Regions from separate parts of the Rossellomorea sp. GCM10028870 genome, predicted to be linked through region 3. Evidence: riboswitches for the same ligand, from Rfam matches in the RefSeq annotation. Region 3 holds a riboswitch; each other region holds the start of a gene.
What was found. A riboswitch is a leader RNA that binds a small molecule or an ion and turns the genes downstream of it on or off. The one in region 3 is predicted to bind S-adenosylmethionine.
Positions count from the first base shown of each region.

Region 1: another riboswitch for S-adenosylmethionine. It lies ahead of ACFQWC_RS16090 (methionine ABC transporter ATP-binding protein); the one in region 3 lies ahead of ACFQWC_RS05355 (YezD family protein).
Region 2: another riboswitch for S-adenosylmethionine. It lies ahead of mmuP (S-methylmethionine permease); the one in region 3 lies ahead of ACFQWC_RS05355 (YezD family protein).

Region 1 covers NZ_JBHTGN010000003.1:475,386-480,347, forward strand. Annotated here, with positions in the region: gene ACFQWC_RS16070 (hypothetical protein) at 1-75, shown strand, start outside; gene ACFQWC_RS16075 (SEC-C metal-binding domain-containing protein) at 213-329, shown strand; gene ACFQWC_RS16080 (MetQ/NlpA family ABC transporter substrate-binding protein) at 414-1,235, opposite strand; gene ACFQWC_RS16085 (methionine ABC transporter permease) at 1,257-1,922, opposite strand; gene ACFQWC_RS16090 (methionine ABC transporter ATP-binding protein) at 1,912-2,925, opposite strand; SAM riboswitch class I at 2,997-3,102, opposite strand; gene chbG (chitin disaccharide deacetylase) at 3,581-4,276, opposite strand; gene ACFQWC_RS16100 (GntR family transcriptional regulator) at 4,297-4,962, opposite strand, start outside.
Region 2 covers NZ_JBHTGN010000002.1:220,410-225,371, forward strand. Annotated here, with positions in the region: gene mmuM (homocysteine S-methyltransferase) at 1-230, opposite strand, end outside; gene mmuP (S-methylmethionine permease) at 199-1,611, opposite strand; SAM riboswitch class I at 1,706-1,811, opposite strand; gene nei (endonuclease VIII) at 1,950-2,774, shown strand; gene ACFQWC_RS11940 (isochorismatase family protein) at 2,869-3,441, opposite strand; gene ACFQWC_RS11945 (protein adenylyltransferase SelO) at 3,571-4,962, opposite strand, start outside.
Region 3 covers NZ_JBHTGN010000001.1:1,016,171-1,021,132, forward strand. Annotated here, with positions in the region: gene ACFQWC_RS05335 (acyl-CoA dehydrogenase family protein) at 1-816, shown strand, start outside; gene fabG (3-oxoacyl-ACP reductase FabG) at 838-1,596, shown strand; gene ACFQWC_RS05345 (MaoC family dehydratase N-terminal domain-containing protein) at 1,618-2,067, shown strand; gene ACFQWC_RS05350 (MaoC/PaaZ C-terminal domain-containing protein) at 2,064-2,465, shown strand; SAM riboswitch class I at 2,630-2,735, shown strand; gene ACFQWC_RS05355 (YezD family protein) at 2,822-2,977, shown strand; gene ACFQWC_RS05360 (phosphoadenylyl-sulfate reductase) at 3,077-3,775, shown strand; gene ACFQWC_RS05365 (sulfate permease) at 3,834-4,856, shown strand; gene sat (sulfate adenylyltransferase) at 4,898-4,962, shown strand, end outside.

The sequences.
Region 1 (4,962 bases), on a different contig from region 3:
ACAATCATGGCAGATAATCTATGTCGACATATAATCTATGTCGACATCTATCAACAGACGCGATTCCCAGGATAGAAGTTTTAATTGAAACAGGGTATGAAGATGGGCTGCTTTGCTTAGAAGAATCACTATATGTCAATTGCGTCATGAATGGCATCCAACACCCCAAACTTCCAGAGTGGAGACACTTACTGGAGGTAATGGAACTTGAAATGTTGAATGAACCAGCCGCGCTAATTCCACAACCCGTCATAAACGAAGAAAAAGTAGGACGCAATGACCCTTGCCCATGCGGCAGCGGTAAAAAATATAAGAAGTGCTGTCTATAAAATGAGGGACGGACCTCCGCATTTTGCGGAAGCCCGTCCCTATGGCTTTCTTATATTAAATATCCCGACTAGAGGTCCGTCCCTCTACTCCATCCACTCAGGCTTACCGAAGCCTTTGAATTCTTCGTCGATGATTTTCTCGAATTCGTCTGCTTCGACGACTGCTTTGATGTCTTTCACCAGTTGTGAGTCAACGTCCTTCGTATTTACAACCACTCGGTTTCGATACTGATCGGGCATGTCCTCCAGCTGAAGTGAATCAAGTAAGTCCATATCGGCAGCGAGTGCATAGTTCCCTGGAACCGCAGATAGATCAACACTGTCAACTGCTCTTGGCAGCTGTGCTGCTTCGATTGGTTTGAATTGCAGGTTTTTCACGTTTTCTGCAATATCTTTTTCTGAAACAGTCAATGGATCTGTATCCGGCTTTAACGTGATCAGCTTAGCATCCTCCAGAATCTGAAACGCCCGTGCTGCGTTCGTCGGATCATTAGGAATGGCAATGGCACTGCCTTCTTTTATGTTTTCAATCGAATCGAACTTCTGTGAGTAGATTCCCATTGGAGCCGTTGGTACGACAATCACTTCGGATAAATCCATATTATGCTGTTTCGCGAAGGTTTCCATGTAGATTTTATGCTGGAAAAGGTTCGCATCCAGATCTCCCTGGGCCAGTGCGTTGTTCGGCTGGATGTAATCACTGAACTCTTTCACTTCAACCGTGTATCCTTTTTCTTCAAGACCGGGCTTGATCGCTTTTGTCACCATATCACTGTATGGTCCGGATGTCGCTCCAATGGTTACCTCTTTTTTATCTTCCGCGCTTGAACTTGCTTCGTCCCCGCCGCAAGCTGCAAGAATGCTCATTGTTACCGCTAATGCTACGAATAAAATCCACTTTTTCACTTGTTGTTCCCCCTAAAGTAGTTATCGTTTATCGACTAATCGTGCAAACACATCACCCGTATACTGGATGAGCTGAACTAAACAAATTAAAATGACGACGGTCGTGATCATCACCGTGTTGTCATAACGGTAGTATCCGAAGCGGATCGCCAGGTCCCCGACTCCGCCTCCACCGACGATCCCAGCCATGGCGGAATAGGCGACTAAACTGATCGTTGTAATCGTGATTGCCTGAATCACCGCCGGTCGTGCTTCCGGTAACAGCACGTCCTTAATGATCATCCAAGGACTTGCCCCCACTGAAACCGAAGCTTCAATGACACCTTTATCAATCTCTCGCAATGACGTTTCTACCATTCTCGCAAAAAATGGAATTCCCGCAACAGAGAGTGATACGGATGCTGCCGTCGGTCCGATCGTGGTTCCGGTCAATAGTTTGGTTAATGGTAAGAGTGCTACTAATAGAATAATGAACGGAACCGACCGCACCATATTGACGACAAATCCAACGACCTTTTTAATCAAACTATTTTGTAAAAACAAGCCTTTGTCTGTTACAAAAAGAAGAATCCCAAGCGGTAATCCCACTAAAATCGCGACTCCAAGTGAAATCCCCACCATATAGACCGTTTCAAAAAAGGCTTTATTCAATTCTGGCAAAATCGCAGTCAATGAATCAGGCAGCATTCTCAAGCACCTCCAAGCTCTGCGTCTTCAGCGTGATGAATCGGATCGCTGCTTCGATTTCTTCATGGGAGCCAATCAGCTCCATGATGAAAATCCCCAGTGGCACTTCCTGAATATATTCGATCTTGCCGTGCAGGATATTGCCTCGCACCTTGTATTTCTGGAACACTTCCGATACGACGCTTTCCTCTGCGATCGATCCTTTGAATTGGATTTTGATCAGTTTTCCTTTCCTTGATTCCACGAGGTGCGGCGGGAGTTCAAATTGAAGGATTGTTTCAATGAATTGCTTCGTTAAAGGCTGCTTAGGTTCTGCAAACAGGTCGTAAACCGGCCCTTCCTCCACGATTTTCCCGTCCTGCATCACGGCCATCCGGTCGCATATCTCTTTCACCACTTCCATCTCGTGTGTGATGAGGACGATGGTCAAACCTAGTTCTTTATTAATCTTTTTCAATAGTTTCAAGATTGATTTCGTTGTATTCGGATCGAGTGCCGAGGTCGCTTCGTCGCAAAGTAAAACCGATGGGTTATTCGCAAGGGCTCTCGCAATCCCGACTCTTTGCTTTTGTCCTCCGCTGAGCTGGGCCGGGTACGCATCTGCTTTGTCCGATAGACCGACCATCTCAAGGAGCTCGACGACTCTGGGCTTGATTTTCGCTTTAGGTACACTAGCCGCTTTCAAGGCAAAAGCCAGATTGTCAAACACCGTTTTGGATTTGATCAAGTGAAAATGTTGAAAGATCATGCTCGTTTTTTGACGGGCGAGTCTTAATTGTTTGGACGTGAGTTTCGTGAAATCCTGTCCGTCAATGATGATTTCTCCTGATGTAGGGGTTTCTAATAAATTCAGGCAGCGAATGAGTGAACTCTTCCCCGCTCCACTGTATCCGACGATTCCAAAAATCTCACCCTTTTCGATTTTTACGGAAACGTTATCGACACCGACCACCGTTTGCTTTTTTGTACTGTAGGTTTTAACTAGATTTCGAATCTCGATCAATGTGCACACCCCTTTTTTCATCCAATAAAAAATGCCTCTTTCAACTGAAAGAAGCATCGCCTGTTTATCTCGACTTATCTCTCAGAATGAAATCATTCTGCAGGAATTGGCACCGTTCCAATACTGGAGGTTGCCGGACGTCGTAGGGCCTGATCCCTCGGTCACTCTGGATAATTGAAAGTATGTAATTTTCTAATTTTTTAATCTTATAGAGGATAATACTGGGTATGGGAATGGAAGTCAATAGGGAATTTTACAGTTGTTTTTATGTAAGCGTTATCTTTATTGTTGTACTAGGGAAGGTTTTTTTGTGTTGTTGGACTAGGGTTTGATCTTGGGGTGGAATATATCCACTTTTTTACAGTTAATAATATATTCCTAAAGTTGATAATAAAAGGGGGAATGTCGATAATAAAACTCCTCGCACCCTATCAATCCATGTATCTCACATCGATTTCAGTTAATATCCTGCCTTTACACCATCTCAAAGACTCAAAAACCATACATATTATCCAAAAACATTCCTTTCCACCTCCAATTGGGACTAACCTCCATTACCAATACAAAAAGGCACTACCTTCAATAGCAGCACCCCGATCATTTGTCATAACAACTCACTACAAATATTCTAATCTCTCAAACAACCAAACGAAAACTAAAACGCCCACTCCTTAATCACTGTCAACACATCCAACTCCCTCAACCGCTGCTCACAATAAGAAGAATTCATCTTCAAATAGGAATCAACATAAGCCGGATGACACATAATCTCAAGCGTCTCACCTCCATCCCTGCTGTCCAAAATCCTCTTCAATCCTTCAACCGACACTCCGTCCCCATAAAAGTCCATCGAGAACCGATCGGTTAACACATCCATTTCGCCACCCTTATCACCAAAAACATTCCGGACCGGTACCCCAAAGCGCTCTGACAATCTCTTCACCACCGGGATCAGTGGTCGAAAGCTATGAACATGATGATGACTGTCAATATGAGAAAGGGGCAGACCGAATGATAGAAATTTATCCACCTGAGCCTCCCACTCCATTTCAACCTCATCCACATTGATTTCTTTTTCTTCAAAAATCCTGCTGGTGTAACGGAAAAAGCCTCTTTCATCCTGTAGTGATGGTACCCCGGCCGAAACCGGTCTCCCGCATGTCAGTGTTAAATGGATCCCAACCTTTAATTCAGGAAAAACCTTCGCCAATTCCAACGCATGCAGAGTCCCGGGCATATTGACAAGCATCGTTGTTGAGTTGACAATTCCAAACCGGTGACTATCAACGATGCCATAGTTCACTCCCCGGCATAAACCAAAGTCATCTGCATTGACGATCACGTTCCTCATAATCCCCCATCCCCTTTTTTCTAATAGGTTCTTTCTACAAGAAAGCTCGCTTTATCTCCTCTGAAGATCGCTTTGGAAAATTCGATCACGGATCCATCCTCTACATAAGCAGTCGTTTCGATCATAAAGCAAGGTGTCCCCTCTGGTACCTCAAGCTTCCCTGCCACTCGCTCATCTGCTAAAAATAGCTCGATGGTTTCGATGGTTTTTTTAATTTTTATCTCAAACTGTGTTTCCAGGAGCTTGTAAAGAGATCTTTCACATTCGTCTTTATCAAGTCCTGGCGTCTTGTACCAGGGCAGATAGGCCACCTCATATTGCAGGGGCAGCCCGTCTGAATATCGGATCCTCTCTAACCGATTGACGGGATCTCCATTCTTCAATTCCAACGCTTTTTCCACTGTGGATTCTGCCGGGATGACATTCATGCTCAGTACCTTGATCTTAGGTTTCTTACCTTGTAATCGCAGTTGCTCTGTGTAGTTGTCGATCGTCGAGGACAGGATTTGACTGACTTTCTCTTCTGCGACAAAGGTTCCTCTTCCTTGCTCGCGATACACGTAACCTTCAAGTGTCAGCTGCTGGAGCGCCGTCCGGATCGTCGTACGGCTGACATTGAACTTTTCGCAAAACTCCGCCTCTGTCGGCAGTTTTGTATTCGGCGCATATTCTTTATTTTTAATCAT
Region 2 (4,962 bases), on a different contig from region 3:
GTTGCCTGGTAGCTGGCTGTAATCGCACAATCGGCTCCTGCACGGAAATAATCAGCATGAACCTTCTCAATCGCTTCCGGTTTTTCAAGAAGTATACGGGCAGACCAAAGGGAATCGTTTAAATCAAAGCCATGGGATTCCAGCTCTGTGGCTAATGCTCCATCTAAAATCAGTGGGGAATGTTTTTGTAAAATACTATCAATGGGATTTAGCTTCAGTTGATTCGACATAACCTTTTCCTCTTTTCTTTACGTATTGTGTTAGATAATAGCTTCCATAGCAAAGGACGATAAACGGGATTCCGCAATAAAGGGCTATCCTCTGAGTGGGATCAAAGGCAATGCCGATACAAGAAGCTAGACAAAGCAGAAATGACGCAATGGGAACGAGTGGGTAGAGCGGCGTCCGATAAGCCAGATCTTTCACATCGTTTCCTTCCTTTATATACTGTCTTCGAAATAGAAATTGGGCAGCACTAATGCTCATCCACACGATCACTACCGCAAGGCCTGAGACCGAAACCAATACGATGTAGACCGTTCCCGGTGCAATGATGCTTGAAAGCAAGGCCAGTCCCCCTCCCAGCATGCTGCATACAATCGCATTGAGAGGGACTCCCCTATCAGTCAATTTGGCAAAGATCGGTGAGATGGTTTGCTTATCTGCCAGCGACCATAGCATTCTGGAAGAAGCATACAAACCTGAGTTTGCGGCTGATAAAATGGCCGTTATAATAACAAAATTCATGATATCGGCGGCATATGGGATTCCAATCCGTCCTAGCACCGCTACGAAAGGACTTTCCAATATACCGGCTGACTGGCTCGGTAATAAAGCAGATAATACGACAATCGTCCCTACATAAAAGATGATCAATCTCACAAGCGTGGTGCGGATAGCTTTAGGAATCGATTTTGATGGATTCTCCGTTTCTCCCGCCGCAACCCCGATCAATTCTGTTCCTGAAAAGGCAAAGTTCACGGCAAGCATGGTCATCAAGATGGCAAATGCCCCATTCGGAAACAACCCTGAACTTGTGATATTCGAGAAAAACGGAGCGGGCTCTGATTGACCGAGAGGGATGAACCCGACAATCGCCCCTGCCCCGATCACAATAAACGCAACAATCGAAATCACTTTTACTAAAGAAAACCAAAATTCAGATTCAGCAAAAAACCGCACTGACAATGCATTAAGTCCAAAAATCAACGCAGCAAAGACCGCGCTCCATATCCATACACTAATCGAAGGAAACCAGCGCTGCATCATCAAGCCAGCCGCCGTAAACTCCGACCCCAATGCCACTGTCCATGTCAGCCAATATAACCAGCCCACCGTGTAACCGGTGCCTGGACCAATGAACTTTGCAGCATAACTATGAAAGGATCCCGTCTCCGGCATATGGACAGAAAGCTCGCCTAAGCAAAGCATCACAAGATAAACAACCAGCGCCCCAATCAAATAAGCAAGGATCGTCCCAAACGGTCCAGCCTGATGAATCGTATAACCCGAACTCAAGAATAGCCCGGTTCCGATCACCCCTCCAAGAGACAGCATCACCAAATGCCGTGTCTTCATCTTCCTTTTAAAACTCTGACCTGCGTGTTCCATAAAAAAACACCCTTCCTCCTGAATATATTGTGGAATAAGTGGACAAACAAAAAACGCACCCTGAACGAGTGCGTCACCGACAAATAAAAGATTGCTCCTATCTATCAGGTTTGAATCACCCGCTGGAATTAGCACAGTATCTTCACAGACCTGTTGCTGAGGCTTCAAAGGGCCAGTCCCTCCACCTCTCTGGATAAGAAAATATGTAGATTTTTTAAAACTTTATCAATATATTGGAATAATGTCAAGAACATGAAACAGATGAGCAGCCCAGCCTATCCGAATGTTACTTCGGAAAGAAAAAAGGGAACAACTATACTAAAAAAGGAGAAACTGCCATGCCAGAAGGTCCGGAAATCAGAAGAGCTGCAGATGGAGTAGAGCGCGCTCTTAAAAATAAAAACGTACAAGATGTGTACTTTGCCTTCCCTCATTTAGAAGAGTACGAAGACCTTTTAAAAGGATCGATCGTGACCAGAGTGGATACGAAAGGAAAAGCCATGCTTATCCGCTTTGACAATGGCTACACCATTTATTCACACAATCAACTCTATGGAAAGTGGTACATCAGGAACCTTTACAATTATCCGAAGACAAACCGCCAGCTCAGATTGGCTCTACATAATGAGAAAAAGTCGGCACTTCTTTACAGTGCATCTGATATTGAAGTCCTCCGTGATGAAGAGGTACCTGAGCATCCTTTCGTTGCAAAAGTGGGACCCGATATTTTGAGTGAAGAAGTAACAGCGGACGAGTTGCTCCAAAGAATGAAAGACAAACGATTCTACAAAAGAAAGTGGTCGATTCTTTTATTAGATCAAGGGTTTGTAGCAGGAATCGGGAATTATTTGAGATCTGAGATCATGTTTGCAGCAGGCATCCACCCTTCTCTCCGTCCGATTGACTGTACGAAAGATCAATTGATGAAAACATCAGAGGCAATCATTCATTTAATGATGCAATCCTATAAGACTGGGGGAATTACAAACGATCTTGAACTTGTTGATAAGTTAAAAGCTCAAGGAGAGAAGCGCTCAAAATATCGACATTGGGTATTCAATCGGGAAGGAGCATCATGCTTTATTTGTGGGAGTGAAATTGAGAAGACGGTCGCAGCTTCGAGGCGGTTGTATTTTTGTCCGGTATGTCAGGTTGGGAGATAGGTTCCCTGCACCCCCTCGCCTCCCATGAACAAAGATAACTGTGTTACAGTAAAAAGCTCATCTCATCAGATCTGACAAAATGAGCTCTTCTATTCTACATTCCGTATTTCTCCCGATAATAATCATGCTTCGGCTGAAACAACTCTTCATCGGATTGTCTGACGTCGGAGAAATGATCTACATTATAATGACCATACAAAGCCTTGTTATGGTGCTGGATGATTTGTTCAGCCTTCAACACGGATGAATCCTTCGTTGAGTGACCATCCGATACCAGGGTTACATCCAATCCATTAACCGTTGCATACCGAACAGCGGTGTCGATACAATATTCTGTTTGGCAGCCCATGATGACGACATGTTCAACCTTATTGTCTTTTAAAAAGCTTAATAAAGGCGTACCATAAAACGAATTTGTCGCTAATTTATCATACACAACAGCGTTGTCCGGAACATGGATCTCCCTGTGAACCTGGAATCCGTCACCTTCCCCGCCTCCGACATCCTTATCCCGTATAAAGACGGGATGAGCACCCGCTTCGGCTGCCATTTGGATGACCCGATTGATGGTTTCAATCAGCCTCTCTTTTTGGAATACAGCTTGTTCCCCTTCATTTCCTTCAATTAATTCCTGCTGGGCATCAATCACGAGCAATGCTTGGTTCAATAGAAAAACTCCTTTATCTCCATTTTCTCCTCAACTATCTTTGAATAGTTTCGACTTATCAATGAGAAAGTCCTCTTACACACAAAAAAAACAGGAAACCTTTTGGGCTTCCTGTTACAGGTTCATTCTTCATGTACCGCAATACGTTCGGTAAGGACGAACAGATGGTTCCGGGAGTTTGGTGTACTCGCACTGTTCTGTCGTGTACTGGTAAGGATTCTTAAGGACCTCAAGCAAACGCTCCATTACGCTGTAATCATTGCTTTTCACAGCAGCTTCCAACGCTTCCTCCACACGATGATTCCGGGGAATCACCGACGGATTGCTTTTTCGCATTAACTGATGAGTTGCTTCTTTCGATTCTTTTTGCCTGTTTAGTCTTTCTTCCCAGCGTTCTTTCCATTGAATAAATTCAGTATTTTTAAACAGATCGATTTCTTCCTCATTTGTTAATGAACGGAATGTATTCGTATAGTCGGCACGATTCTCTTTCATTAATCCCAGAAGATCTTTTGCAAGGGATTCGTCCCCTTCTTCTTTGTTGAAAATACCGAGTTTCCCTCTCATTCCGTCGAGCCAGCGAGCTTCATACAGCTTAGGGAATTCCAGCACAGCATCTTGAGCAAGTTTCAGCGACTCTTCTTGTTCATCATGAAGAATCGGCAACAAACTTTCGGCAAATCGGGCAAGGTTCCAACCGGCAATTTGAGGCTGATTGCCATAGGCATAACGTCCCCCGGTATCAATGGAGCTGAATACTGTTGCCGGGTCATACGTATCCATAAAAGCGCATGGTCCATAATCAATGGTCTCTCCGCTGATCGTCATGTTATCTGTGTTCATCACACCATGAATGAACCCGGCCATTTGCCACTTGGCAATGAGTGCAGCCTGGCGCTTGATGACTTCTTTTAACAGGTAAAGATAACGGTTCGGTGCATTCATACCTTCCGGGTAATGACGCTCAACTGCATAATCAGCCAGTGCGCGGAGATCATCTACCGTTCCAAATTTAGAAGCAAACTGAAAAGTACCGACACGAAGATGACTAGCCGCTACGCGGATCAGGATCGCACCCTGCTGTTCCGTTTCCCGATAAATCGGTTCACCCGTAGTCACCACCGCCAAGCTCCGGGTAGTCGGAACCCCAAGTCCGTGCATGGCTTCACTGATGATATGCTCCCTGAGCATCGGTCCAAGTCCCGCGCGACCGTCCCCACCTCGGGAATAAGGGGTTCTCCCTCCCCCTTTGAGCTGGATATCAAAACGCTCACCTGATGGGGTGATCTGTTCACCGATCAGGACTGCACGACCGTCTCCCAGCATAGTAAAATGGCCAAACTGATGCCCGGCATAGCTTTGAGCAAGGGGTTCGGCACCTTCCGGAATTCGGTTACCAGCAAATACCTCTACCTCTTCTCCAAGTTTCCCCGCGTCCAGCCCCAGCGACTCAGCCACTCGTTCATTCAGTACGATCAGCTTTGGAGCTTGAACAGGAGTCGGATCCTGTCTAGTAAAAAA
Region 3 (4,962 bases):
GAGAAAAAGTCCTGCTTTGCCATGACGGAACCGGGAGCTGGATCCGATACTCAAAACATTCGGATGACCGCAGTGAAGGATGGAAATGAGTGGGTGTTAAATGGTGAAAAAACCTTTATTACGGGCGGAAATGAAGCAGACTTTGTCATGGTCATGGCGGTGACCGATAAGGAAAAGCATCGGCGAACGGGTCGGGACGGAGTAACCTGTTTTATTGCCGATCGTAGGATGGGATGGACATCTGAATACATTCATACCATGGGGGAATGGGGACCGGCCAGTCTGTTTTTTGATGACGTGCGGGTGCCTGAAGAAAATATTCTGGGTGAAATTGATGGTGGCTACAATCTTGGCCTGGAATGGATCGGGTTCGCACGGTGGATTGTAGGGGCACAAGCGGTAGGAGCAGCGGAACGCTTACTTCAAATGGCGATTGACTATTCAAAGGAAAGGGAGACATTTGGAAAGCCAATCGCGGATAGACAAGCGATTCAATGGAAGATCGCTGACTCTGCCGTGGAAATTGAAGCTGCCAGATGGCTTGTGCTAAATGCAGCATTCACGCTGGATCAAGGAGAAGATAATCGCCATGTTGCATCGATTGCCAAGCTGTACGGATCGAATATGGGCAATCGGGTAGTGGATCGGGTCCTTCAAATTCACGGAGGGATGGGCTACACAAGAGAGCTTCCCATCGAACGCTGGTATCGTGAAGCAAGATTGTGGCGGATTTATGATGGTACTGATGAAATTCAAAAACTGATCATTTCACGGAATCTATTAAAAGGGCATGTAAAAGTGGGCCAATTTGTTTAAAGGAATAGGGAGGTAATGTGAATGGGTGATAGATTTAGAGGAAAAGTAGCTTTAGTAACAGGCGGGAGCCGGGGGATCGGTAAAGCGATTGCAAAGCTCTTTGCAGAAGAAGGGGCAATGGTTGCCATCATTGACGTGAATGAAGAGGCACTTTTGGAAATCAGCGAGGAATTGAAAAAGTATGAAATATATACAAAAGTTGCGAATGTAATAGAATCCCGGGAAGTAGAAGAGGCCATAAACGAAGTCTATGAAACTTTCGGCTCCGTTGATATTGTCATCAACAATGCAGGAGTCATCAGAGACAATTTGCTATTTAAAATGACCGATAACGATTGGCAAACGGTCATGGATGTGCATTTGAAAGGATCATTTAACGTAGCAAAGGCAGCGCAAGGTCATATGGTGAAGAACAGGTATGGCCGTATTATTAATATCTCGTCTACCTCTGCACTCGGTAACCGCGGACAGGCAAATTACGCTACCGCTAAAGCAGGTCTTCAAGGTTTAACGAAAACTCTGGCAATAGAGCTTGGACCTCTGGGCATTACGACCAATGCAGTCGCCCCCGGATTCATCGAAACGGAAATGACTAGAGAAACGGCGAGGCGGATCGGAATACCCTTTGAACAACTGGTGGAAGCGAGTCTTCAAGGAATTCCTGTAGGAAGGAGCGGGCAGCCGGAAGATATAGCGAATGCAGTGGCGTTTTTTGCGGATGAAAGCTCGTCATTCGTTAACGGTCAAGTCCTATACGTAGCTGGCGGGCCGAAAGCCTAAAGGGAGAAAGAGGTGAAGGATATGTTTGAATCTTATATTGGTAAACGCTCAACTTCCGTAGAAAATTGTGTGGAAAAAGGAGCGGTCCGTAAGTTTGCCGAAGCCATTGGAGATCTCAATCCCATTTATGTTGATAAAGAAGCAGGAAAGAGATCCAGGTTCAGGGGGAATATCCCTCCCCCCACTTTTCCCAGAGTGTTCGACTATGGAACGATTGAAGGTTTTCATTTACCGAACGTCGGGTTAATTCATGGTGAACAATCTTTTCACTATGAAAGACCACTGAAGGTCGGGGAATGTATTCAGTGTTACACGAAAATAAAAGATTACTATGAACGGAAAGGATCGGGTGGAACACTTGGTTTTCTTGTAATAGAAGACATCGGTGAAGATTCAGGAGGGAAAAGGGTTTTCACTTCCGAAGCGATTGTCATTATCACTGAAGCGGTTAAAGAGAGGTTGGGAATATGACTAAACTATCATCCTTTAATATAGGTGAAATCCTTCCCCTTGTTGAGTTAGGTCCAGTCTCGAGAATCGACTTAATCAAATATGCAGGAGCCTCGGGGGATTATAACCCCATTCATACGATCGATGAGGAGGCGCATAAACTGGGTCTTCCAGGAGTCATTGCTCATGGCATGTGGACGATGGGCAATGTCTCCAAGCTTTTTAGTGATCTTTATGAAGAAGGATATATCAAAGAGTACACCGTCCGGTTTAAAGGGATGGTTTTATTGAACGATGTCATTACATTGATTGCAGAAGTATCAGAAAAACAGGATGATCTCATACATTTTAAAGTTTTTGCGGTCAACCAGGACCAGAAAAAAGTGATCGAGGGTAAATTAATCTTTCAATTATTTTGATCACTCAGGTGAAAATAGTGTCCTATAGCGTTAATAAAGCGAATAGAAATAAAGAGAAAGAAGGCTTTACAAGAAAAATAAGCCAAAAGACATAAATCCGATAGAGAAACTCGGGTTGACTTCCTTGTAGAATATGATATTATTTAGAATATTAAAATTAATAACTCTTATCCAGAGTGGTGGAGGGATCTGGCCCTGCGAAGCCCAGCAACCTACGTTATGTAAGGTGCTAATTCCAGCAAAATGTGAAGTCATTTTGGAAGATAAGGTATCCTTACCTGAACAACTTTCCAAAATGGAGGGTTGTTTTTTTTCATTCATGTTTTTCTGGATAAGATAAAAATTGGGGGAATCATGTGACTAAAGAAAAAAATCAAGAAGCAGATTATGATGTTGTAGTCGAAAAGATCACTTCGATGTTGAAGACGATGAGTTTTGGATCGATTACAATTGTGGTTCAGGACGGTAAAGTCATTCAATTGGAGAAAAACGAGAAAGTGCGAATTAAATAAGCTGACTAGACAAACTAGAGGCGCATAACACAGATAAAGGAAATTCCTATATCTTGTTATCGCCTCTTTTTGTTTGGATGAGCGGGAAAGGGGTGTATCATGTTAACCTATCGAACTTGGAAAAAACCATCCATCAATTTTGAAATTGATCCGGTCTATAAAGGAGCGCTTAACGTCCTTGAGTGGACGTATGATCATTATGGTGAAAGTGTCGTATATGCATGCAGTTTTGGCATTGAAGGGATTGTATTAATCGATCTCCTAACCAAAGTGCAACCGAAAGCAGCCATAGTATTTCTTGATACAGGTGTTCATTTCAAGGAAACCTATGAAACGATTGAAAAGGTGAAGGAGAAGTATCCTGGTATCACCATTCATATGAAAAAGCCTGAATTAACGCTCCAAGAGCAAGCAGGAACATATGGAGATAAGTTGTGGGAGAGAAACCCCAATCAATGCTGTCAAATTCGAAAGCTTGACCCTTTAAAAGATTCCTTATCCAAAGGGAATGCTTGGATCTCAGGATTAAGAAGAGAACAATCACCTACAAGAAGTCAGGTTGAATTCATCAATAAGGATGACAAGTTTCAATCAGTTAAGATTTGTCCATTGATTCACTGGACGTGGAAGGAGATTTGGAGGTATGTCCATAAGCATAACCTATCCTATAATCCACTTCATGATCAGGGGTATCCAAGTATCGGATGCTTCCATTGTACAACACCATCCATAGACATCAATGATCTCCGCTCCGGTAGATGGAAAGGAAAAGGGAAAACCGAATGCGGTCTTCATTAAAAAGAGGTGACATTCTTTGCTTGAAACATTCGCCCTGATCATAAGCTTGTTCTTCGCTATGAACATTGGTGCCAGCGGAGCGGCAGCATCGATGGGGGTTGCGTATGGTGCAGGAGCAATAAAAAACATCAGGAATTCATTATGGATCTGCGCTGCAGGTGTCCTGAGTGGTGCTGTTCTTGGTGGTGGAGAAGTAGTTAAAACCATTAGTTCAGGGATTATCCCGCAGCATGTACTCTCCATCAAAATCGTGGTCATCATTTTGTTATCCGCCACCATATCCTTGTTCCTTGCAAATGTGATAGGGATCCCGCTGTCTACAAGTGAAGTAACGGTAGGAGCGGTTGTAGGAGTTGGAGTCGCATATCAAGTTCTATATGTGAAATCACTTTTAACAATCATGTCATTCTGGGTGATTGTCCCGGTCATTGCCTTCGGGATTACATGGGTATTCGGTATATGTTTAGTAAAACTTGAAAAGCGTGGTTTCCATTTTGAAAAAAGGTGGCTTGCGTACCTTTTGATTATCGCCGGATTCTTTGAAGCGTTTTCGGCAGGGATGAATAATGTAGCCAACGCCGTCGGTCCATTAGTGGGTGCGGGTTTAATGTCTCCTTCTCGGGGGATTTGGCTGGGTGGCTTATTCGTTGCCCTCGGAGCTATCATACTGGGGAAAAAAGTAGTGGAAACAAACGGGAAAAAAATTACACACTATTCAAAAGCCGAAGGAATCCTCATTTCTTCTACAGGAGCGATCCTTGTGATGGTGAGCTCACTGTATGGATTACCGATTCCGCTTACTCAGGTTACTTCGTCCTCGATCATAGGCCTCGGGATGGCGAAGAACGGCAAACATATGCTGCAAAAGAAAATTGTCAAAAAAATCGTCAAAATATGGGTGGTCTCTCCCCTGATTTCACTTAGTATTTCATATTTTTTAGTAAAGCTCGTGATCGATAGCGATCTATATTCGATTGTGGTTCCAATAAGCGTCATTATCGCAACTGTGGGAGCACTATCCCTCATGCGAGTGATCAATGAAGAAAGGCGATCCGTTCACGAAGACGGAGGCGGAATTTAATCTTAATTCCGATTAAAACAATATGTTAAGGAGGATAAATGATGAGTTTACAGCCCCACGGAGGAACGCTTGTTCAATCATATTTACCAGAAGAGCCCTATGAGGA